Regions from separate parts of the Brevibacillus sp. NPDC003359 genome, predicted to be linked through region 1. Evidence: a T-box and tRNA genes for the amino acid it is inferred to sense, from the RefSeq annotation. Region 1 holds a T-box; the other holds one or more tRNA genes.
What was found. The T-box of region 1 lies ahead of ileS (isoleucine--tRNA ligase). A T-box ahead of a tRNA ligase gene usually reads a tRNA of that ligase, here a tRNA-Ile.

Region 1 (11,584 bases):
ACATGGTTGATCGTCGTGTCGTTAATGATCGCTTCATTACACGATTTGCAAAAGAAGATTGGAATCGGTACACCCCATACACGCTGACGGGAAATGCACCAGTCGCCACGATCCGCAATCATGTTTGCCAGACGAGTTTCTCCCCAATGCGGAATCCATTTTACATTTTTAATCGCTTCGAGCATTTGCTCACGGAATCCGTCGATAGACGCGAACCATTGCTCTGTCGCGCGATAGATTACCGGTTTTTTCGTACGCCAGTCATGCGGGTAGGAGTGCGTGAAGAAATTGAGCTTCAGGAGTGCTCCGTTTTCTTTCAGCTTTTCCGTTATCACTTTGTTCGCATCTTCATAGAACAAACCTTCAAAGCCTGGTGCCTCGCTGGTCATTTTACCTTCGTGATCGACTGGGCAAAGTACACCCAAATTGTATTTTTGACCCACGCTGAAGTCGTCTTCCCCGTGTCCAGGAGCAGTATGAACGCAACCAGTACCTGCATCCAGGGTTACATGCTCACCCAGAATGAGTGGAGACTTGCGATCGTAGAACGGATGCTGCGTCTCTACGCCTTCCAGATCTTGACCTTTAAAGGTCGCGAGAATCTCTACGCCTTCCCAGCCAATTTCTTTGCTCGCGGCTTCAATCAGACCGTTTGCGACCAGGAATTTGCGGCCATCTACCTTCACTACGTTGTACTCGAGTTCAGGGTTCAAGCTGATTGCGAGGTTTGCTGGCAATGTCCACGGAGTCGTTGTCCAGATGACTACGCCTGTTTCTGTGTCCAGCTTGCCTTTTCCATCTGCTACCTGGAAGCTGACGTAAATAGAAGGAGAGCGCTTGTCTTTGTATTCGATTTCTGCGTCAGCCAGAGCCGTCTCAGAAGACGGAGACCAGTACACGCAGCGCAGACCTTTATAAATATAGCCCTTCTTCGCCATTTCGCCGAATACGCGAATTTGGTTGGCTTCATACTCAGGCAGGAGTGTCACATAAGGATTTTCCCAATCGCCGCGAACACCCAGACGCTTGAATTGATCGCGTTGCTTGTCGATATAGGACCAAGCATACTCTTCACAGCGCTGGCGGAAATCGTTCACTTCGATACTGCGACGATCCAGCCCTTGTGCATTGATAATCGCTTGCTCAATCGGCAAACCATGTGTATCCCAACCTGGGATGTACGGCGCATAAAAGCCTGCCATGGATTTGTAGCGAACGATAAAGTCCTTGAGGATTTTGTTCAGTGCGTGACCGATATGGATGTCTCCATTCGCATACGGAGGGCCATCATGCAAGACAAAAGACGGGCGGTCTTTCGTACGATCTAACACTTGTTGATAAATATTTTGCTCTTCCCATACCGCTTGCATCTGTGGCTCGCGGCTTGGCAAATTTCCGCGCATGGGGAAATCTGTTTTTGGTAGCGCTAAGGTTTTGCTGTAATCCATGGCCTGATTCACTCCTTAAATAAATAAAAGCCTTCACTCATCCCATAAAAGGGACGAGAGAAAGCTCCCGTGGTACCACCCTGATTGAACAAACCCGTACGGCAAAAATCTGCAATCGGATTCGTTCCACTTCACTCATTCGTAACGGGAATGACGCGCTCACTTACTCACCTGTTTAAGGCTTTCGGATTTTGAACTCCCGGGTGATTTTCTGCGAAAGCAACTGGCCGGGTTTTCACCATTTCCCGACTCTCTAAGCAGTGCTGACTCACATACTCTTCCCGTTCATCGTCTATGATTTGTATAAGTGCCTATTTCGAAAAAGTTGTTTTTCATTATAGTACCATCATTGGTCGAACGTCAATGATTTATTCAACGGTGACAGCCGAATCTGCCTGTGGCTGTTCAATATTATCCCAATCGCCATTCTCCAACATTTCCAGCTGTGCCTCCAAAAGCGTACGGAAGCGCATGCGGTAAACAGAAGCGCGTTTCTTTAGTTCTTCGATTTCGATTGCAATTTTGCGGGACTTCGCCAGCGCTTCATTGACGATTCGGTCTGCATTTTTCTCGGCTTCTTTTAAGATGAGCTGCGCTTCCTTGCGTGCATTCGACTTTACGTCCTCTGCTGTCTCCTGCGCCACCAGAATCGACTTGCTCAAATTTTCTTCCAAGCTCTTATAGTAATCTACGCGCTCATTCAAAATGGCTACGCGCTCTTCCTGTTCTTTTTTCTCTTTTATCAAGAGCTCAAAATCTTTGATCACCTGATCGAGAAATTCGTTCACTTCGTCAATGTTATACCCACGAAAGCCTGTGCTGAATTCCTTATTATGTATATCCAACGGCGTTAATGGCACATGAACCCCCCACTTCTCCCGATAATTCGTTTACAATCATTTCGACAGGATTAGCAGTGTTTCCTGCCGTATTTTACAATTTTTTGCGCCTTCGTCCATCTTATGTAACCAGTCCGACAATCATGCGAAGTCTTCCGCTGCGTGTTGGACCTGCTACCTCAAGAATCTTGAACCGCCCGTAGCCAGCAAGTGAAACCATGTCCCCCATCTGGAGTTGATAAGATGGGTCTTCGATTACTTTCCAGTTGATTTTTACTTTTCCCGCTCGGATTGGCACCAGCGCTTTTGCGCGGGACATATTATGTACTTCTCCAATGATCGCGTCAATTCGCGGTGATGGCACAGTGATCGTTTTCTCTACAAAATTGGGTGCAGGCGGTGTAAACGCCTCCCATTTTATCCGCTCGAACTGGACAGATGTCCGATGAATTTGCGTCACCTGCGCACAAACAAAATCAGCAACTTCCTCTGCTACAATCGCGTAGCTGCCAGCTGAATCTGTCAGCATATCCCCGAATTTCTCCCGCTTCATTCCAGCACCTAGCATCGCCCCCATTACATCTCGATGCTCCAGCACATGAAAGCGCTGATCAGCCTTGATTGCCAATAAGGTAAGGCAATAATCCTCAGGCTCGGCAGGAAGGTATTCCGGATGAATGATGATACGAACACGCTCGGCACCCTCGTAGCCTCCATAAGGAGAAATCTTCACATCTCTTACCTGTGAAGATAGGCTCTGAAACATCATTAATTGCCTAGGGTCTACAAAATCAGTAAGGCGCATGGCCTGCTTCCGCTCTACTTGCGTCAGCATTTCCAGCGCCCGTTCAACAAAGGGACGTTCTTCTTTTGAAAAATGGTCAAATATGCTCATCGTCTCACTCGCCTACAGGATTTGCCTCAGGATGGCATCCAGTCCAGCATAGGCAAAACGCAATGCAATCAATGCGACAATAGGGGAGATATCGATAAAGCCGAGCGGTGGGATAAACCGGCGAAACGGTGCCAAGTAAGGCTCAACCAGTCTTTCCAGTAACTGTCCGATGCCCGTATCCCTCATTTGAGGAACCCATGACATCAAGATGTAAGCAATAATCATGAATTGATAAACCATAAAAGCAAAGTCTAAAATGTTAAAAACGACACTCATTGGCTCACCCTTCTACATTTGTCTTAGTTGGCTACTCTTCCAATACACTGGAGATCGTACCCTGAATATCTACATGGTCAGGCGTGCATACGAAGATTGTGTCCCCGACCTTTTGAATATCGCCGTTCAGCGCGTAGACCGTCCCACTCAAAAAATCAATAATTCTTTTCGCTTGGTCTTTTTCTACACGATGAAGGTTGACCACAACCGGTCTCCGATGACGCAGGTTATCAGCGATATCCTGTGCGTCGCTGTAATGACGGGGTTCACAGAGAATCAAACGGATTCCCTCCTTTTCCCGTGCTTGAAACGGTACCACGTTATTTGCTCGACTCATCGGCTGGCGCTTGTTCGTGGATTCTTGCCCTTCTCTTTCCTCTTCAACCGTTGTTGTCTCTTCGATGTATTCCTCGTTTTCTAACCCCAGAAACCCCATCAATTTATTCATAACACCCATACTCTTCCTCCTCTCTTACTCAGTGGTCTGGTTTGTTTTTTCATTACTCCGGCTTGACCAATACAGATCCCAGACGAATATATGTAGCTCCCTCTTCAATGGCCACTTCAAAATCACTAGACATGCCCATAGACAGCTCTTCCACCTGTGCGTGCGGGAATGCCATTTCGTTAATCCGTTGCTTCCACTCATAGAGGCCTCGGAACACCTGTCTGGCTTCCTCATGATTTTCGACAACAGGCGCCATCGTCATTAATCCGACGATACTTATATGTTTCATATTACTGGTTTCGCGCAAAAAAGCCAATACGTCATTGGGACTAAGCCCAAATTTTGTCTCTTCGCCTGATATATTGATCTGCAAAAAGCATTTTACGACATGATCCAACGCTTCACCGCGTCGATTCAGTTCCTCTGCCAAAGAAAGTCGGTCCAGCGAATGAATGTACGGGAATCGTCCTACGACTTCTTTTGCCTTGTTCGTCTGGAGGTGCCCGATAAAATGCCAGATCCCTTTATCACCGTGTAGCTGATGCTTGGGCAGGGCATCCTGCAAGCGATTTTCTCCGATATTCTCTACGCCTACAGCGAGCAAGTCCCCAATGGCATCTGCATCGACATACTTGGTTACTGCAATAATTTTTACTTCCTCACGTTTGCGGTTCGCCCGATCGCAAGCAGCCTGAATTCTTGCTTCGATGGATTGCAGTCGTTCTTTTAACAGTTCTTGTTCCTTGGTCATAACGAACCCTTCCCTTTCTTCTAGTCGTTTTCCTTCCAGCCCATATACGAAGCCATCCGTCCGGTAGTCCCTTGTATCCCTGCTTCCTTACGATGAGAGAAAAACAAGTCTGTTCTGCAGCTTGTACACCAATCCGTGGATAAAATATTCCCTGAAGAAATTCCTGCTTCGAGCAATACCTCTGTGTTTAGCTGACGAAGGTCCAGCATATACCGATCCCCTGTGGAGGAGATGACTGCTTTTTCCCAATGGGCTGCACAATCGCGTACCTGCGTCATGATTCGCTCGTCGACTTCATAGCAGCAGCCACCAATGGATGGCCCAATCGCGACGCGTATGTCCTCTGGATTTGTCTGATAGTGCTTCGTCATTGCCTTCACCATTTCCTCGGCAATACGCCCCACTGTCCCCTTCCAGCCTGCGTGCGCAAGTCCGATTGCTCCTGATTGGGGATCCAGAAAATAGAGTGGAACACAATCTGCATAAAACGAGGTCAGCAATACCCCTTTTTCAAGGGTAAACAAACCATCCGTTGCAGATATAACGTCCTCCAGACTTTCTTTTCCAGCACCACCAGCCGTGACCTGGCATACCCGATTACCGTGTACTTGATCGGCGCATGTCCACGCCGTAAAAGACATCCCGACTTGTTCTGCCAGCTTGCGTCTATTGGCTACTACGTTCGCAGATTCATCACCCACATGCAGCCCCATATTAAAAGACCCGTACGGTTGTTCACTTTCCCCGCCTGCGCGAATGGTAAACCCCGCCACTAATCCAGGAAATTGTTGCTCCCACTCTGTTAACGATAAGATTGACTTATCCTCTACCCTGACAAATGGTTCTCTCATGTTGTCACCTACCTCATATGGCTAATCATACCATAGCCGAAAAGAAAAGAAAGGCTATCCATGCCTTTCTCCCTTTACCCGTTAGTATTCTTCTCCACCGGAAGTTTTCACTTCAACTTTAAGTGCTTCTTCCATCCGAACAAGCACCACATCTTTCCCGATCTTCACAATATTGCGCCAAGGAATGACATAATCGTTCCCGGCAGAAAAGAAGCCGAGAAACTTGCCTGGTCCTGGTACGACAATGGCTTCCACTCGCCCATGACGCAGATCGATTTCCAAATCTGAAATTTGCCCAAGACGTTTCCCATCGAGAATATTTACCACTTCTTTGGTCTGGAAGTCAGAGATTTTTACCATTGTCCCTCACCTACTTTTCTCCGTTACTTTCAGTATATGAGTCCAAAGAGGAATATGTCCGCTTGTTTGCCAAAAAGTAAGGCGATTAGAAAACTTACTTTTTGATCGTACAAAAAACCCGAACGGTACAAGACCGCCGGGTTACCTTATGTGGTTTCTCATTACGATTGCACGTGCTTTTGCATATGGGCAATGGCCGCTTTTTCTAATCGAGAGACCTGCGCCTGTGAAATGCCGATTTCCTCTGCTACTTCCATCTGCGTTTTTCCTTCGTAAAAGCGCATGGATAATATCATTTTTTCTCGGTCACCTAGCCGCTGCATTCCCTCTCGGAGCGCAATTTCCTCTACCCATGTGACATCTTTGTTCTTCTCGTCACTAATCTGATCCATGACGTAAATCGGATCGCCGCCATCCTGATAAATCGGTTCAAACAATGAAACCGGATCCTGGATCGCATCGAGTGCAAACACGACATCTTCTTTGGCTACGTTCAATTCCTGAGAAATCTCGATAATGGTAGGCTCTCGCGAATGTTTGTTGGTCAGATTGTCACGCACCTGCAAGGCCTTGTACGCGATGTCTCGCAAAGAGCGGGAAACGCGTATCGGATTGTTGTCCCGTAAATAGCGTCGAATTTCTCCGATGATCATCGGTACAGCATACGTGGAAAACTTCACGTTTTGCCCGAGATCAAAGTTGTCGATCGCCTTCATCAACCCGATGCAGCCCACTTGAAACAAGTCATCCACGAACTCTCCGCGATTGTTGAACCGTTGAATTACGCTTAGCACCAGTCGCAAGTTGCCGTTGACCAGCTTCTCGCGGGCAGCCAGCTCCCCACTTTGCAGGCGCTCAAACAATTCCCGCATCTCTTTGTTTGTCAACACCGGAAGCTTGGAGGTATCTACCCCGCATATCTCTACCTTATTGCGCGTCACGTCTTTCCCTCCTCGAAGCAAGAAAAAAGTCCCTAACCCGGTTGTCTTGAAAGGCCGCGTAACTGACGCGTAGCCGACCAAGAAGGTGGCAAAAACCACCATCTGTTTCGGTTTAGGAACAGTATCCCCCCCAACTGGGAAAATATGCGTTAGACCATCTTGTTGAATTCTTTTCGCAACCGTTTTATAATTCGCTTTTCCAAACGCGAAATATACGACTGTGAGATTCCCAACAAATCTGCTACATCCTTTTGTGTCTTTTCCTCTTCTCCGGCTAAGCCGAAGCGCAGCTCCATGATAATTCGCTCGCGGTCAGACAGCTTATCCAGTGCCTTTTTCAGAAGCTTCCGATCCACTTGGTCCTCGATGTTTTTATAGATCGTGTCATTCTCCGTACCTAAAACATCTGACAGCAACAGCTCATTGCCATCCCAGTCAATATTGAGCGGCTCATCAAAAGATACCTCTGAACGAATTTTATTATTCCGTCGAAGATACATGAGGATTTCGTTTTCGATACAACGAGAAGCATACGTTGCCAGCTTGATGTTCTTGTCTGGATCAAATGTGTTCACTGCCTTGATCAAGCCAATGGTGCCAATGCTGACCAAGTCCTCAATGTTAATCCCCGTATTCTCAAACTTGCGGGCGATGTATACGACCAGACGAAGATTGCGTTCAATCAACATACCGCGGACAGCCGGATCACCAGACGGCAGTCGTCCGAGCAAGAGTTCCTCTTCGTCCCTGGTCAACGGTGGAGGCAATGCTTCACTCCCGCCAATATAATAGACTTCTTCGGCGCGTACACCAAGCCATAGCAAGATTCGGTACCAGGTCAATTGGAGTTGTAGGCGAAGTTTTACATACATGATTAGCCCTCCTGTTTGAGAATAAAGGTTGTTTCTTCTGTATAGATTTCCATCATGGCTGGATGCACGATGGCCTGATACTTGCCGTCAGCGGACAATGGGATCGGGTTAAGCCCGATTAGCACCCGTACTGTTTCAAAACGAACCCCGTCTTGTACGACCATGACATGGTCTGGTTTGATTGCGAGTAAAAAATCCATTCCCCTTGAAACGCTGCGATACGGAATCAAGCGTACCCGGGACTGCCATTCCAGCGGCAAATGGTCCCAAGATCCGTCCAGCTTCTCCCACACTCCACCGTTTTCATCGGCTTGTCGGAGAAGCGACGGCGGAAGCAAATGTGCGAACATGCGATTCTCGATAATCATGACGGGTATGCGTGTAATCGGCTCGTGAAGCTGGTTTCCTGTATCCACAAGTCCACGGCAAATGACTTTTTCCCCTGCCAACGTAACGACGACATCGACGAGAAAGGTTTCGATTCTTCGCGGTTCCTGGATCGCGCGGTAGCTCTTTTTCCCGAGGAAAAAGATCAGGATAAATCCGATCAGGACAATCCCCAAGGTTGGCTTGAAACCAACGCCAAACCCATCATTATGGGTGACAACCAGTCCATTCACAATTTCATTGCGCGGCGCCAAAAAATACTGTAGCCCAAGCACTCCCCCTCCAAATACGAATGCAACAAAGTAAAAAATGATCAAGTTTTGCGCAAAAGACAACAACCTCCTGTTCCCAAAAGCAATCCACAGCATGATAACGGAAAAGAGCAGTTTGACCCACCATTGATACATCGGAGAAAACACAGGAAAAAAGAAAAAGACCAGATACGCGGAGCCAAACAAGGAGGCAAGTATCATTCTCCACCACACCATGCGCTCTTTGCGAAAATAAGCAGTAAACCAGAGTAACAAGGTATCAATAGCCACATTCAGGAGTAGAATGATATCAAGATACACAACCACTTGCTCTCCCCCTCATCTTTTGACCGACTTGGCAGCAAGCATGTGTCCTAGCAAAAATGGTAAATAGTAGGACGACTTCTATCAGTAAAAGCAGTATATATCAATGTGTATGTAAAGTCTGTCAATTCTTGACGGTGTTTTTTTGGTTTTTTTGTCTAACATTTTTCATTTCAACCAACGAAAAAAAGCCTTGTCCCCACTGACGGGAACAAGGCTTTTTGACAGTCGTTTATCGCTTTAGTTTTTGTTGCGACGGCGATTGCGCAGGAATGCTGGAATATCCAGATTATCCAGATTGCCCATGGAGAAGAAGGACTTGTCTTCCTCTTCTTCCTTCGCACGGCTGTTATTCGTATTGGAAACTGGTGTCGGACGATTGCCAGGCGTGTTGATCGGCTGTTGCTGACGGCGAGGAGCTTCCGTCGCGCGTTGACTATGCTCGAAGCCTGTGGCAATCACGGTCACGACCAATTCATTTTTCAAATCCTCGTTAATAACCGCACCGAAAATCATGTTAACATCTGGGTCCGATGCAGAAGATACGATATCTGCTGCTTCGTTAACCTCGTACAAGCTCAGGTTGGTACCGCCTGTGATGTTCATGAGAACACCACGTGCACCATCAATTGCAGTCTCAAGCAGTGGGCTGGAAATAGCACGACGAGCTGCTTCAGCCGCACGATTTTCACCGCTGCTTACACCGATTCCCATGAGAGCAGAACCGCGCTCAGTCATAATCGTCTTCACGTCAGCGAAGTCCAAGTTGATCAGTCCAGGTACCGCAATCAGGTCGGAAATACCTTGAACCCCTTGTCGCAGTACATTGTCAACTTCGCGGAACGCTTCGAGCATTGGTGTATTCTTATCAACGATTTCCAAAAGGCGGTCGTTAGGAATCACGATCAGTGTGTCTACTTTTTCTTTCAGAGAAGCGATACCGATCTCACCGTGCTGGGAACGTCTGCGACCCTCAAAAGAGAACGGACGGGTTACTACACCAACTGTAAGAGCACCCATTTCTTTGGCGATCTCTGCAACAACTGGTGCTGCACCTGTACCCGTACCTCCACCCATACCGGCAGTTACGAATACCATGTCAGCTCCACGCAGGGCGTTTTCAATCAAATCACGGCTTTCTTCAGCCGCTTTTTTCCCGATCTCAGGATTCGCACCTGCTCCAAGTCCACGTGTGAGCTTTTCCCCAATTTGCAGCTTGATATCTGCACTAGAGAGCTGGAGTGCTTGCGCATCGGTGTTCAGGGTGATGAATTCCACACCCTTTACTCCACCTGCGATCATGCGGTTTACTGCGTTGCTACCTCCGCCCCCGCAACCAATGACTTTAATTCGTGCAAAGGATTCCAAGTCCATATCAAATTCCAGCATATTGCTAGTCCTCCCCAATTCAACATAAGAAAACTTCGTGGCTACAGAAGCCTGTCAACTAAACACAATGGAACGAATCGATCCCCAACTTCGTCATTGTAGTTAACCTCGGCAAAGCGAACTCCATTAAATAAATTCGCTAAACCAGTTTTTTACTTTTTCCATCAAACCGCCGCCTTCTTTTGGCTTGGAAGACGAGACGCTTTGCTTCTGAGTACCCTTGAATGAGGGGGTGACGCGAATGCTGCGGCGCTCCATCAACTGCAAGGCATATTGAATCAAACCTACCCCGGTGGTGTAGGCAGGATCTCGCACTCCGATGTAATCAGGAATCGCGATTCGAACAGGTGCGTCCAATTCTTCTTTTGCCAATTCCAACATGCCTGGCATAGCTACGGTACCACCCGTAAGAACATAGCCACCAGCAATTTCGTCGCGATAGCCCAATTTGTATACAGCATCCTCGACTAATTGGAATATTTCCGCAGCGCGCGGCTCGACAATATTGGCCAAATCCACTTGCGTAAATTGTTTTTCGACTTCGCTGCCAATTCGGTTCACCTTGAATTTCACATCTTCGGATGCTTCGTCAATTAGAGCACAGCCGTGTTTGGTTTTCACACGATCAGCAACATCTGTATGCGTACGCAGTCCCAGTGAAATATCGCTCGTAATGTGGTCGCCACCGATGCCGATCACGGTGGTCGCTGCCAGTTTACCCTGCTCGAATACACCGATCGTGGTAGAACCCGCACCGATGTCGACAAGAACGACACCCATGTTTTTGTCATCTTTGGATAGAGCAACAGTGCTAGCCGCAAGCGGTTGCAAGAATATTCCAGCTACACGCAGATTGGTTCGTTGAGCACAGCGAACGATGTTATGTACAACCGTTTTCAACCCGGTCACAATGGTCCCTTCCATTTCCAGTCGGACACCAATCATCCCACGCGGGTCCTTGATGCTCCCTTGTCCATCAACGATGTACTCCTTCGGGACTACCTCGATGATTTCACGGTCTGGAGGAATAGCCACGACCTTCGCTGCCTGAATTACGCGTTGAATATCTTCTTCTCGTATCTCACGGTCTTCGCTGGATACAGCGACAACCCCTTGGGTTTCATGCAGATCGATATGGTTTCCAGTGATCCCCACATACACTTCTTCGATTGAAACGCCAACCATGCGCTCTGCATGATCAACTGCTTCTCGGATGGCATGCACGGTTTGGTCGATGTCTACAATCACACCCTTCTTGATGCCTTCTGAATGTGATTGTCCGACGCCGATGATGTTGATGGAACCGTTGTTGATCTCGCCGATCATGACGCGTACTTTGGATGTTCCAATGTCTAGGCTGACGATGAATTCATTGCTTACCAAACCTGTGACACCTCCCCTGCTACGTCTTTTTTCTTGCTAAGATGAGAACACCTGCATAAATTATTCCACACAGGACAACCATTCCCTTTTTTTCTTATTGATTTTTTGTAAAAAAATGACCTTCTTCCCATTTTGCTTCGCGTTATTCTTGCTGATTGATCCATTTGGA
Region 2 (11,584 bases), on a different contig from region 1:
AGATGGTGTGTCTGCCAATTCCACCACGACCGCATGTAAAACGTCTCAGGAGAGGTTCGAACTCCCGACCGTCCGCTTAGAAGGCGGATGCTCTATCCAGCTGAGCTACTGAGACATATTGTAGTTATAAAAAAATGGGGCGATCGATGGGACTTGAACCCACGAGTGCCGGAGCCACAATCCGGTGCGTTAACCCCTTCGCCACGACCGCCATAATGTATACACGTTTTTAAAAATGTTCCTTGGCAGGGGCAGTAGGAATCGAACCCACACCAAAGGTTTTGGAGACCTTCGTTCTACCGTTAAACTATGCCCCTATGGTAGCGGTGGAGGGGATCGAACCCCCGACCTTTCGGGTATGAACCGAACGCTCTAGCCATCTGAGCTACGCCGCCATAATTATTCGTAATAAAAAGAAGTGGCGGAGGGAGAGGGATTCGAACCCCCGTGAGCTTGCACTCTAACGGTTTTCAAGACCGCCCCGTTATGACCACTTCGGTATCCCTCCGCAAAATATGGAGCGGGTGATGGGAATCGAACCCACGCGACCAGCTTGGAAGGCTGGAGTTCTACCATTGAACTACACCCGCTTGAATATGGTGCCGGTGAAGGGACTTGAACCCCCACGGTTTCCCTCACGATTTTGAGTCGCGCGCGTCTGCCATTCCGCCACACCGGCATATTCATTTGAAACATGGTCGGGAAGACAGGATTCGAACCTGCGACCCCTTGGTCCCAAGCCAAGTACTCTACCAAGCTGAGCTACTTCCCGACTATAGTTCTTCACTTTTTAAGATGAAGATGCGTGCCCTGAGAGATTCGAACTCCCGACCTTTTGATTCGTAGTCAAACGCTCTATCCAGCTGAGCTAAGGGCACATGTTATGGAGCGGACGAAGGGTCTCGAACCCTCGACCTTCGCCTTGGCAAGGCGACGCTCTACCAATTGAGCTACGTCCGCACAAGAAGGAATTTCTTGGTGCGGTCGAGAGGACTTGAACCTCCACGGTGTTGCCACCACTGGCACCTGAAGCCAGCGCGTCTGCCATTCCGCCACGACCGCATATGAAGATCTATCTCTTGTTTTAAAAACTGGTGAGCCATGAAGGACTCGAACCTTCGACCCTCTGATTAAAAGTCAGATGCTCTACCAACTGAGCTAATGGCTCTCAAAAATGGCTGGGGTACTAGGATTTGAACCTAGGAATGACGGAGTCAAAGTCCGTTGCCTTACCGCTTGGCTATACCCCAATAGCCATGAAGTAAAGATGGTGGGGAGAGACGGATTCGAACCGCCGAACCCGGAGGGAGCAGATTTACAGTCTGCCGTGTTTAGCCACTTCACTATCTCCCCAAGCTTGTCCTTCAAAAGTAAACCTTATTCACTTTTAAGGGAAATGGTGCCGGCAATAGGACTTGAACCCACAACCCCCTGATTACAAGTCAGGTGCTCTACCAATTGAGCTATACCGGCATGTTTTATATAAATGGTGGCTCGGGACGGAATCGAACCGCCGACACGAGGATTTTCAGTCCTCTGCTCTACCGACTGAGCTACCGAGCCTCAAGCGTTTTATTTCGCCATCGCTTGAGAAAAAATGGCGGAGCTGACGGGACTCGAACCCGCGACCTCCGGTGTGACAGACCGGCGTGAACTCCAACTTCACCACAGCTCCATATTTGGTTGCGGGAGCAGGATTTGAACCTGCGACCTTCGGGTTATGAGCCCGACGAGCTACCGAGCTGCTCCATCCCGCGATAGTCAGGACGACTGAGTGTCAGTGTTGCCACAGGACGTGGCGTTTTTAGCTGACCTTCCTTGTCCATTAAAATAAGTGGTGGAGGCTGACGGGATCGAACCGCCGACCCTCTGCTTGTAAGGCAGATGCTCTCCCAGCTGAGCTAAGCCTCCAGGACCCCTGCGTTTGCAGGGCGTTTTGCTAGGTGACCCGTAGGGGATTCGAACCCCTGTATGACAGCGTGAAAGGCTGCTGTGTTAAACCGCTTCACCAACGGGCCATTTGAATGGCTCCTCGGGACGGACTCGAACCGCCGACCGATCGGTTAACAGCCGATTGCTCTACCAACTGAGCTACCGAGGAATAGTCATAATTTATAATGGTGGAGCTGAACGGGATCGAACCGATGACCTCCTGCTTGCAAGGCAGGCGCTCTCCCAACTGAGCTACAGCCCCATCTGGGCGCTTTAACGACGCAGTTGTCATATCAGCTATGTAAGTGGTGGGCCTAGGCTGACTCGAACAGCCGACCTCACGCTTATCAGGCGTGCGCTCTAACCAACTGAGCTATAGGCCCATAATTACTTCCAGAATTTAAATCTAGCACACTTTTTTATTCATTGCAATAGAATATTTGATTTTTTTTATTGCGTGGGTGAACTTTTTTTGTGAAATGGTTTTAACAAAAGTACACCCTATTATAAGTCATGTTCATACTATATTTCAAATGTGTTTTGACAATTTTCATTAAGAAAAAGCTTGCCCGGTAAAGGACAAGCTTTTCTTCGTTCAAAATTAAATATCAAGATCGCGTACATTTGCCGCGTATTGCTCAATAAACTCCCTGCGAGGCTCTACTTCGTCTCCCATAAGTGTCTCAAACACCATATCGGCATCCATAGCGTCCTCAAGATCTACCTGAAGCAATGTACGAACTTCTGGATCCATCGTAGTATCCCACAATTGATCTGCGTTCATCTCACCTAGTCCTTTATAACGTTGGACGTTTGGCTTCGGTTGAGCCTTCAAGGTAGCGATAACCTCATCACGCTGCCTGTCGGTATAAGCATAATGCAATGTCTTCCCTTGCTTGATGCTGTAGAGAGGCGGCTGTGCAATATAAATATACCCCGCTTCAATCAACTGTTTCATGTAGCGGAAGAAGAACGTCAGCAGGAGCGTACGAATATGCGATCCGTCGACGTCGGCGTCCGTCATAATGACGACTTTGTGGTAACGTGCCTTTGAAATGTCAAAGTCTTCGCCTACACCAGTTCCCAGTGCCGTAATGATGGCACGAATCTCGTTATTACCAAGAATTTTGTCCAAGCGCGCCTTTTCCACGTTCAATACCTTCCCGCGCAGAGGAAGAATGGCTTGGAAATGACGATCGCGTCCCATCTTCGCAGAACCGCCCGCCGAGTCACCCTCTACAATGAACAGTTCAGATTCGGATGCATCCTTGGAAGAGCAGTCCGCCAGTTTACCCGGCAGCGCACTTACTTCCAGCGCACTCTTGCGACGAGTCATTTCACGTGCTTTACGAGCTGCTTCACGGGCACGAGATGCCATGAGCGCTTTTTCCACAACTTTTTTGGCTACACCCGGGTTTTCTTCCATGAAGGTGTTAAAACGGTCACCAAAGACAGACTCGGTAATGCTACGCGCTTCGGAGTTGCCCAGCTTCGTTTTTGTTTGTCCTTCAAACTGAGGTTCTTGAATTTTTACAGAGATAATCGCGGTAATGCCTTCACGCACATCGTCCCCGGAAAGATTCGGATCCTTTTCCTTCAGGAAGTTAAATTTGCGGCTGTAGTCGTTGATCACACGTGTAAGAGCCGTTTTAAATCCGGTTTCGTGGGTACCACCCTCATGCGTGTTGATGTTATTGGCAAAAGAGTAGATGTTGCTCACATAGCTGTCGTTGTACTGAAGGGCAACCTCCACGACAAGACCCTCTTTTTCCCCTTCGCAATAAATCACATCGTCATGCAGGGCTTCCCGGTTTTTATTCAAGTATTCTACGAACTGGATGATACCGCCCTCGTAGTGGAAGGCTTCTTCCTTCTCATGATCTGGACGCGTATCTTTCAGCGTGATGCGCAATCCTTTGTTAAGGAACGCCAGCTCGCGAATACGTTTTTGCAAAATCTCGTATTCGAATACGGTTGTTTCGGTAAAAATAGTCGGGTCGGGCTTGAAAGTAACTTTTGTTCCCGTCTCTTCAGTCTCGCCCACAACAGCAAGATCGGCATCTGGTGCGCCTACTTTAAAGCGCATGTAGTATACCTGGTTATTTTGTTTAACCTCGACTTCCATCCATTCGGATAGCGCATTCACTACCGAGCTACCTACCCCGTGAAGACCGCCGGACACTTTGTATCCGCCACCGCCGAATTTACCACCGGCGTGCAATACAGTCAAAACGGTTTCAACTGTGGATTTCCCGGTCTTTTCATGAATGCCAGTCGGGATTCCTCGACCGTTATCGGTTACAGATACGGAGTTGTCTGGATGAATGACCACCAAGATCTCGTCGCAATAACCGGCCAGCGCCTCGTCAATGGCATTGTCGACAATCTCCCATACCAGGTGATGCAAACCTCGGCTGCTGGTCGACCCGATGTACATGCCGGGACGTTTCCGAACTGCCTCTAACCCTTCCAGTACCTGAATCTGACTCGCATCGTAGTTTGTATCTTTCGTCGTCAATTGATCCACTACTCTGTCAACTCCTCCACTTCAGCTTGTACAAAGGGAAACTGATCCAAGCTGTCCACGAACTGAGCGCGTCGCTTCAGCGTCAGAGAAGAAATAGGTGAACAGTAAATGGCGTTCTGGGTGATTACATAAGACTTGGTTTCTTCCTCGCTATGGTCAACAACTGTCTTACTTTTTTCGAGCAAGAACGCTTTATTGATTTTTGAGGATTTCACAGTCTGATGATCAAGAATGGAAATGACTTCCTTCGTGCTCACCACAGTATCTCCACCAATGTGAATAAACATCCCTGTCTTCCCCTACCTTTCTCCGGAGATTTTCCCTTCCTTCACGTAAAAACGAGAGGCTTGCTGGAGAACCTGATGCTTTAAGCCTTCCACACCTGTGGTACTTACAAACGTCTGTACTCGATCCTGAATGGTTTCGAGCAGTAATGTTTGCCGATGTTCATCCAACTCTGACAAGACATCATCCAACAACAGAACGGGGTATTCTCCCACTTCTTCTTTAATCAGCTCAATTTCGGCCAATTTAATGGACAGCGCACTAGTGCGTTGCTGTCCCTGGGAACCATACGTTTGCACATCCATGTTGTTCACTTTAAGTGAAAAATCATCACGGTGTGGACCAATAAGGGTGCTTCCCCGCATGATTTCCCGGTCGCGAACCTCTTCGTAGGCAGCAAGCATTTTATCTACAGCCTGATCTATTGTCATCTCTTCTGTAACGGGCGATGAGTTTACGTAATGCAAAGAAAGTCTTTCCCTGCCGTCGGTAATGCCGGTGTGGATTTCCTGTGCCCACGTCTCCAGCTTCCGAATGAACTCAAAACGCTTCCGTAACAATTTTACCGCTAAATCGGCTAATTGGGTATTCCAAATTGCCAGCATTTCCAGCGAGTTACTTTTTTTCATGGCCAAATCCTTTAAAAGCTGATTTCGCTGGGCCAGCACTTTGTTGTAATTGCTCAAATAATAAAGATACGTAGGTGAAACCTGACCAATTTCCATATCGATGAAACGTCTGCGCTGGGCAGGTGCGCCTTTGACAATGGAAAGATCCTCGGGTGCAAACATGACGACATTCAATGCCCCCACATAGGCGCTCAGCTTCTGCTGCTCCATTCCGTTGATTTTGGCCCGCTTTCCTTTGGTTGTCAACTGCAGCTCTAAACGAACAGAACCGTAGCGACGAAGAACATCGCTACGGATCGTGGCATAATCGGCATCCCAGGAAATAAGCTCCTTGTCGCGGGGCGTTCGGTGGGATTTGGCGAGTGCCAAAACATAGATCGATTCGAGAGCATTCGTTTTCCCTTGAGCGTTGTTGCCAATAAACAACTGGATGGGACCGTCAAACGACAGGGACATCGTTTCGTAGTTGCGATAATTGGTTAGCGACAGGTTCTTGAGAAACAAGAATCACGCTCTCCTCTCAGGGGCGTACCACTTGATAGCGACCAAAGCCTTCAATCGCCACTTCATCGCCAGGATATAGCTTGCGTCCACGTCTGTTGTCCAGCTCTCCATTGATCTGGATCGGAACCTCAGCCAAAAAAGCTTTGGCCATTCCCCCCGTATCAATGATTTCAGCCAGCTTCAAAAATTGGCCGAGAGCAATATAGTCTGTGCTAATGGAAACCTCACGCATGGCTTGGCTCCTTTCTTTTACGTAAAAATAAATTAGTACGTACGAACCGGTAAAATCAGATGGAGCATCCAGTCGTGATCAGTTGGACGGATCACAAATGGACTCATCGGGCCGCTAAAGCTCGCTTTGATTTCCGCGCTATCAATTGCACGCAGCGCATCGATCATGTATTTAGCGTTGAAGGAAATTTTCAGTTCTTCGCCATTCATTGCTTTTGGCATCAAAAGGTCCGTTACTTTTCCGATCTCAGGTGCATTGGACGTAATTTCGACGGTTCCATCAGGCATCGTAACGAGCTTGACTACGTTCGACTTGCCTTCGCGGCTCAGCAAGGAAGCACGCTCGATGGATTGCAAAAATTCCTTGGTGCTGACCGTGATCTCGGTTTTGCTTCCTTGTGGAATAATTCTGGTCGTGTCCGGATATGTTCCTTCCAGGAGACGGGAATAGAACAGGATATGCTTGGACTTCACCAAAATTTGATTGTCCGCAACAACGATATCCGCGAGATTTTGGTCGTCATCCAATATTTTTACCAATTCATTGCAGCTTTTACCCGGAACAACCACGTTATGGAAAGAAAGATCCTCTGGGCATTCGACCATAGCTGTACGGCTAGCCAAGCGATGGCTGTCGGTTGCCACAAAGCGCAATTTGCCTTGATCAAGCGACCACATCAAACCAGTCAAGATCGGACGCATTTCGGAAGTGGATACACCAAAAACAGTCTGACGAATCATCGCCTTCAGCAAATCACAGGGAACACTGAAGACTTTATCTTCTTCCAGATGCGGCAGCTGTGGATATTCGTTAGCATCCATACCGTTAATGGTGAACTCGGCTTGTCCGGAACGAATTTGGGTTACGAGACGATCATCAACTTGGATTTCGATTTCATTGCTTGGCAGCTTGCGCACGATTTCGCTGAAAATACGTGCAGTCAACACGATGCTACCAGGTTGATGTACGGTTACTCCCCATTCTCCGGCTTCTTCCATCGGAATCTGAACTTCAATAGACACATCAGAATCGCTTGCTGTCAGTGTCAAACCTTCATCATCCGTTTTGATTTTAATCCCGGTCAAAATTGGAATCGTAGTTCTGCTAGAAACTGCTTTGCTAACATGCGATACGGCGTTCGACAGCTTTTCACGCTGAACGGTAATATGCATCGACGTGAGCCTCCCTCTCCGGCGCCATTATTTTTGGTTGGAATCTGCATAATGGCTGCGCCTTTATCATAACTTATTAGGATAGATCTTTTTAACAGAAGTAGTAATAGGGCCTGTGGATTTGTGGATATGTGGGTTCAGTACGTAAAAGAGAGCCTATACACATGTGGGTAAGTTGTGTATAGGCTTTTTGCGTTATGCACAGGTTTAGTGGTTTGCTTTTAACTTTTCAATGAGCGACTGAATGGTTGTTTGCATATGAGGGTCATTCGCCAGTGCACGAGAGATTTTCTCATGGGCATGGATGACTGTCGTATGGTCACGGCCGCCAAATTCATCACCGATTTTCGGCAAGGAGGCATCCGTCAGCTCTCTGGAGAGATACATCGCAATCTGACGTGGGAAAGCGACGGTTTTGGTCCGTTTTTTCGCCTTGAAATCTTCTAGTTTCAGGCTGTACGCTTCTCCGACCGTTCGTTGGATGTCCATAATGGTAATCACGCGCGGGCGGGAGGAAGGAATAATGTTTTTCAATGCTTCCGCTGCCAATTGCGTGTCGATATCGCGATTAATCAAGGAGGAGTAGGCCACGACACGAATCAGTGCGCCCTCCAGCTCGCGAATGTTGCTGTCGATCTGGTTGGCAATGTACGCCATTACCTCATTAGGGATATCGAGATTTTCTGCTTTCGCCTTTTTGCGCAAAATCGCAATCCGCGTTTCGAGGTCTGGCGGCTGAATATCAGTAATCAGTCCCCATTCGAAGCGTGAGCGGAGGCGATCCTCCAGTGTCGGGATCTCCTTGGGAGGCCGGTCGGAGGAGATGATGATTTGTTTGCTTTCTTCATGCAAGGCATTGAACGTATGGAAAAACTCTTCTTGTGTCGATTCTTTGCCTGCCAAAAACTGAATGTCATCAATTAAAAGAACGTCAACACTCCGGTATTTATTGCGGAATTCGACGGCTTTGTTGTCACGAATAGAGTTGATGAATTCATTGGTGAATTTCTCAGACGACAAATAGACCACTTTCGCCGATGGGTTGTGCTGAATGACATAATGGCCAATTGCATGCATTAAGTGGGTTTTGCCAAGTCCGACTCCTCCGTAAATGAAGAGGGGATTGTAAGCTTTTGCAGGAGCTTCAGCTACCGCAAGCGATGCGGCGTGAGCGAATCGATTCCCTGAGCCGATGACAAACGTGTCAAAGGTATATTTGGGATTTAAGATACTGGGTGGCTGGTCATCCGCGACTGTTGGCGGTTCGCTCATTTTCACCCGTGGGGCAGGTTGTTCGTCGGCAAAAGCCGCATCAGGATTTTGCAACGCAACGAACTTTACTTTCATATTGATACCCGTCACTTCATATAGTGTATCGGTAATCAGTTGTGCGTACCTGGTTTCTAGCCAATCACGAGCAAAGTCGTTTGGTGCGACGACGATCAATGCATCTTCTTCCAATGTAGTTGCCTTTGTCGCCTTCAGCCAGGTATCAAAACTGGGTTTGCTTAGCGATTTTTCTATCTTGGCGAGTACTTTGCGCCATAGTTCGCTAATCGCTGCATCCAACCAGAATCCCTCCTTCTGGGCCATCCGAAAAATTGATGAAGCACCGATCCATAATAATCGAGAAAAAGTGCAAAAACCTGCTATGTTGTGACCTAATTGTCAACACAGCCGTATGTAGCGACTGTGGATAAAAAAAGTCGAAATATAGGGATTCCGCTCGTAGAAGTGAAAAAAAGCAGACGGTTATCCTCAATCCTGTGAGTAACGACATACACATAGGAAAGAATCTGTCCACAAACTTATCCACACCCTGTGGAAAAACCGATTCACGTATCGGAGTTATTCACGCTTCAAAACAAAAACATAATAACAGATATAAGGCATGGTATCAATGGTTTTTTCATACTTATCCACAAACACAACTTCTGGTACCTGCCACATATTCACATCCCTATATTTTGTGTACAAGCTGTAGATAAACTTGTCGAAATCTGATTTTGTGGATAAAACGATATCCACAGGTCCGGGAAATAGTTTTATGGGGATATTTGCCTTGGTAATGAAATTCCACCCTCACTTGACTTTTTAGGCATATGTTCTTATAATGCAAAAGAATGTCTTTGCAAGACGGAGGTGTATACGTAATGAAACCATCTTTCAATCCTAACAACCGCAAGCGCAAAAAGGATCATGGATTCCGTAAGCGCATGAGCACGAAAAATGGCCGTAAAATTTTGGCTGCTCGTCGTCAAAGAGGTAGAAAAGTTCTTTCCGCTTAGGCCACACTTTCAGTGGCCTTTTTGTTTGTCTACATATGTCTGAAAATTCTTTTTCTTATAGAAAGAGGAAGACCTTCTCCGATGTGGAAACCTTTTGAGGGATAATCGTTACCTAGCTACTGAAAATCTTTTTATTTCATTATGGAAGGGGCAGGAGGAGGTCGATGGAGCAAGGCAAGGATGAAACCGACTTTTTTGTATCGTTGGCGCGAGATTTTCTGGATGAATGGCCTCTAGCCAGCTTGGTATGTGCCTATGCGGGTGGATCTGTCGGGAGGGGAGAAGCGGACGCGTACAGCGACCTCGATTTACATATTTTTGTGGAGGGAGAAGATGATCCTTCCTGCGAAAATCGTCTGTTTAGAGGGCATGTGATACAGCTTCATGTCCAATCTGCTCCTACAGATGAAGAAGTGTACGAAAATCCGTGGGCATGGCGTTACGTAAAGGAAGCAAAGGTTGTTCTGGACCCAGAGGATCGGTTCACTTCCTGGATGAAGGCCATTTGCGCCTATATGGATTCCCCGGCTGGAAAAGCGAAAATGTTCGCACAGGCAAAAGCGGGAGTAGTTGCATTTCACGAAGAGGCGCAGGCTGCCTTATCGGAAGGCTTTCCATATTCGGCTTACTTGGCTGCATGGGCAGGATGGATTGGGGCGTTGCAAATGCGTGCCTTTTTCCATGGGCATTCATTGAGTGATGCAGTGTTGTATCAGTTGGTACAGAAAGCAGGACATTCGGACGGAATGGATGTTTTTTTGCAGGAGACATACCGGAGTAATCAAAATGTACATGATGTACTCGTGTTATTGGCGGACTACCGAGCTCACCTACGGTCAAAAAATGAGGGGATCGAGTTTGCGTTTGCGCTGGCGGCTGAAAATGATTGGTTAGTAAAGAGGAAGGTTCAGAGATGCCAGGAGAGAAATCAGCTTGATATGGCCGGGTTTCTATTATTTTCAGAGGCGATTTGGTTATATCACAGTGTGGATTCTGACAAGTGGCTGGAGGAGCATTGGGCGGAGCTGCCTTCCCAGATTTATGTGCCACTCAAGAAATTGGGCTTTTTCCAAGCAGATGAGCAATTGCTCTCTCTCTTGCGCCATGTCAGTGCAGAAATCATCGCAGAAATTGGCTGATATCCTGTATTTTTTCCGCTGAATTTTTGATTTTGTTCTAAACCTAGTATACTTAGGGAAAAAAGTGGACGAAACAAGGATATACTGGTAGATGCTGTTTACGTTTTCTACTATAATTGTGATGTTAGGGGTTGTTTACCTTTGCATCGTTCACACCGGCTCAAAAAAAATGAGCAATTCCAAGCTGTGTTTCAACGAGGAAGTTCTGCTGCTAATAAGCAGTTTGTCTTGTATTCAGCAAAGCAAGAGGGACAAACGGCTTTTCGCGCTGGAATTTCCGTCAGTAAAAAAATTGGCAATGCTGTTGTCCGCAATAGAGTCAAGCGGCTTATACGCGAAGTAGTAGCTCGAATGGAGTCTGTTATTCCAGTCGGTCTCGATCTCGTCATCATCGCACGTCCGGGTGTGGAAACGATGACGCTTGAAGCCATTGAGCAATCTCTGTTACATGTGATGAAGCGAGCCAAAGTGATCAAACCGACACCCGTACATAATGGAAAAAGAGATGGAAAAAGAGGGTGAAACGATGATGGTGAAGATCATGGTTTGGTTGATCCGGGGATACCAACTAATGATTTCTCCGTATAAACCACCTTCATGCAGATTCGCGCCCACCTGTTCTCACTACGCGATTGAGTCGATTCGTCGATTTGGCGCGTGGAAGGGAGGCTGGTTGGCCCTTCGTCGCATTTTGAAATGCCATCCGTTCCACCCGGGCGGGTATGATCCAGTCCCGGATCAGCACAAATAAGATTACCTCAATTGAAGCGGGGAAAAGGAGGATCACCCTTGAGTAGACGTACACTCAGCATTCTTATGCTGACTATGCTGGTTCTAGTTTTGTCGGGCTGTAACCCCCAAGCTGCTGCACCAATT

Region 2: it encodes a tRNA-Ile, which carries the amino acid that the T-box ahead of ileS (isoleucine--tRNA ligase) is inferred to sense. The anticodon was not compared.

What each region holds. Positions count from the first base shown of each region.
Region 1 covers NZ_JBIAOR010000001.1:1,693,495-1,705,078, forward strand. Annotated here, with positions in the region: gene ileS (isoleucine--tRNA ligase) at 1-1,448, opposite strand, end outside; T-box leader at 1,495-1,746, opposite strand; gene ACFYU8_RS07865 (DivIVA domain-containing protein) at 1,817-2,308, opposite strand; gene ACFYU8_RS07870 (YlmH family RNA-binding protein) at 2,409-3,182, opposite strand; gene ACFYU8_RS07875 (YggT family protein) at 3,195-3,458, opposite strand; gene ACFYU8_RS07880 (cell division protein SepF) at 3,490-3,915, opposite strand; gene ACFYU8_RS07885 (YggS family pyridoxal phosphate-dependent enzyme) at 3,959-4,657, opposite strand; gene pgeF (peptidoglycan editing factor PgeF) at 4,678-5,508, opposite strand; gene ACFYU8_RS07895 (YlmC/YmxH family sporulation protein) at 5,590-5,868, opposite strand; gene sigG (RNA polymerase sporulation sigma factor SigG) at 6,030-6,809, opposite strand; gene sigE (RNA polymerase sporulation sigma factor SigE) at 6,959-7,681, opposite strand; gene spoIIGA (sigma-E processing peptidase SpoIIGA) at 7,684-8,646, opposite strand; gene ftsZ (cell division protein FtsZ) at 8,884-10,032, opposite strand; gene ftsA (cell division protein FtsA) at 10,159-11,415, opposite strand; gene ACFYU8_RS07925 (small basic family protein) at 11,558-11,584, opposite strand, start outside.
Region 2 covers NZ_JBIAOR010000015.1:121,684-133,267, reverse strand. Annotated here, with positions in the region: tRNA gene ACFYU8_RS26055 (tRNA-Leu) at 1-33, opposite strand, end outside; tRNA gene ACFYU8_RS26050 (tRNA-Arg) at 42-115, opposite strand; tRNA gene ACFYU8_RS26045 (tRNA-His) at 136-211, opposite strand; tRNA gene ACFYU8_RS26040 (tRNA-Trp) at 244-317, opposite strand; tRNA gene ACFYU8_RS26035 (tRNA-Met) at 319-395, opposite strand; tRNA gene ACFYU8_RS26030 (tRNA-Ser) at 420-508, opposite strand; tRNA gene ACFYU8_RS26025 (tRNA-Gly) at 517-590, opposite strand; tRNA gene ACFYU8_RS26020 (tRNA-Leu) at 598-679, opposite strand; tRNA gene ACFYU8_RS26015 (tRNA-Pro) at 696-772, opposite strand; tRNA gene ACFYU8_RS26010 (tRNA-Arg) at 805-878, opposite strand; tRNA gene ACFYU8_RS26005 (tRNA-Gly) at 885-960, opposite strand; tRNA gene ACFYU8_RS26000 (tRNA-Leu) at 977-1,062, opposite strand; tRNA gene ACFYU8_RS25995 (tRNA-Lys) at 1,093-1,168, opposite strand; tRNA gene ACFYU8_RS25990 (tRNA-Gln) at 1,176-1,250, opposite strand; tRNA gene ACFYU8_RS25985 (tRNA-Tyr) at 1,269-1,353, opposite strand; tRNA gene ACFYU8_RS25980 (tRNA-Thr) at 1,398-1,473, opposite strand; tRNA gene ACFYU8_RS25975 (tRNA-Phe) at 1,488-1,563, opposite strand; tRNA gene ACFYU8_RS25970 (tRNA-Asp) at 1,599-1,675, opposite strand; tRNA gene ACFYU8_RS25965 (tRNA-Met) at 1,681-1,757, opposite strand; tRNA gene ACFYU8_RS25960 (tRNA-Val) at 1,836-1,911, opposite strand; tRNA gene ACFYU8_RS25955 (tRNA-Glu) at 1,945-2,018, opposite strand; tRNA gene ACFYU8_RS25950 (tRNA-Asn) at 2,026-2,101, opposite strand; tRNA gene ACFYU8_RS25945 (tRNA-Ala) at 2,119-2,194, opposite strand; tRNA gene ACFYU8_RS25940 (tRNA-Ile) at 2,239-2,315, opposite strand; gene gyrB (DNA topoisomerase (ATP-hydrolyzing) subunit B) at 2,534-4,459, opposite strand; gene remB (extracellular matrix regulator RemB) at 4,459-4,746, opposite strand; gene recF (DNA replication/repair protein RecF) at 4,759-5,877, opposite strand; gene yaaA (S4 domain-containing protein YaaA) at 5,894-6,109, opposite strand; gene dnaN (DNA polymerase III subunit beta) at 6,142-7,281, opposite strand; gene dnaA (chromosomal replication initiator protein DnaA) at 7,489-8,874, opposite strand; gene rpmH (50S ribosomal protein L34) at 9,435-9,569, shown strand; gene ACFYU8_RS25900 (nucleotidyltransferase family protein) at 9,734-10,708, shown strand; gene rnpA (ribonuclease P protein component) at 10,850-11,230, shown strand; gene yidD (membrane protein insertion efficiency factor YidD) at 11,235-11,459, shown strand; gene yidC (membrane protein insertase YidC) at 11,498-11,584, shown strand, end outside.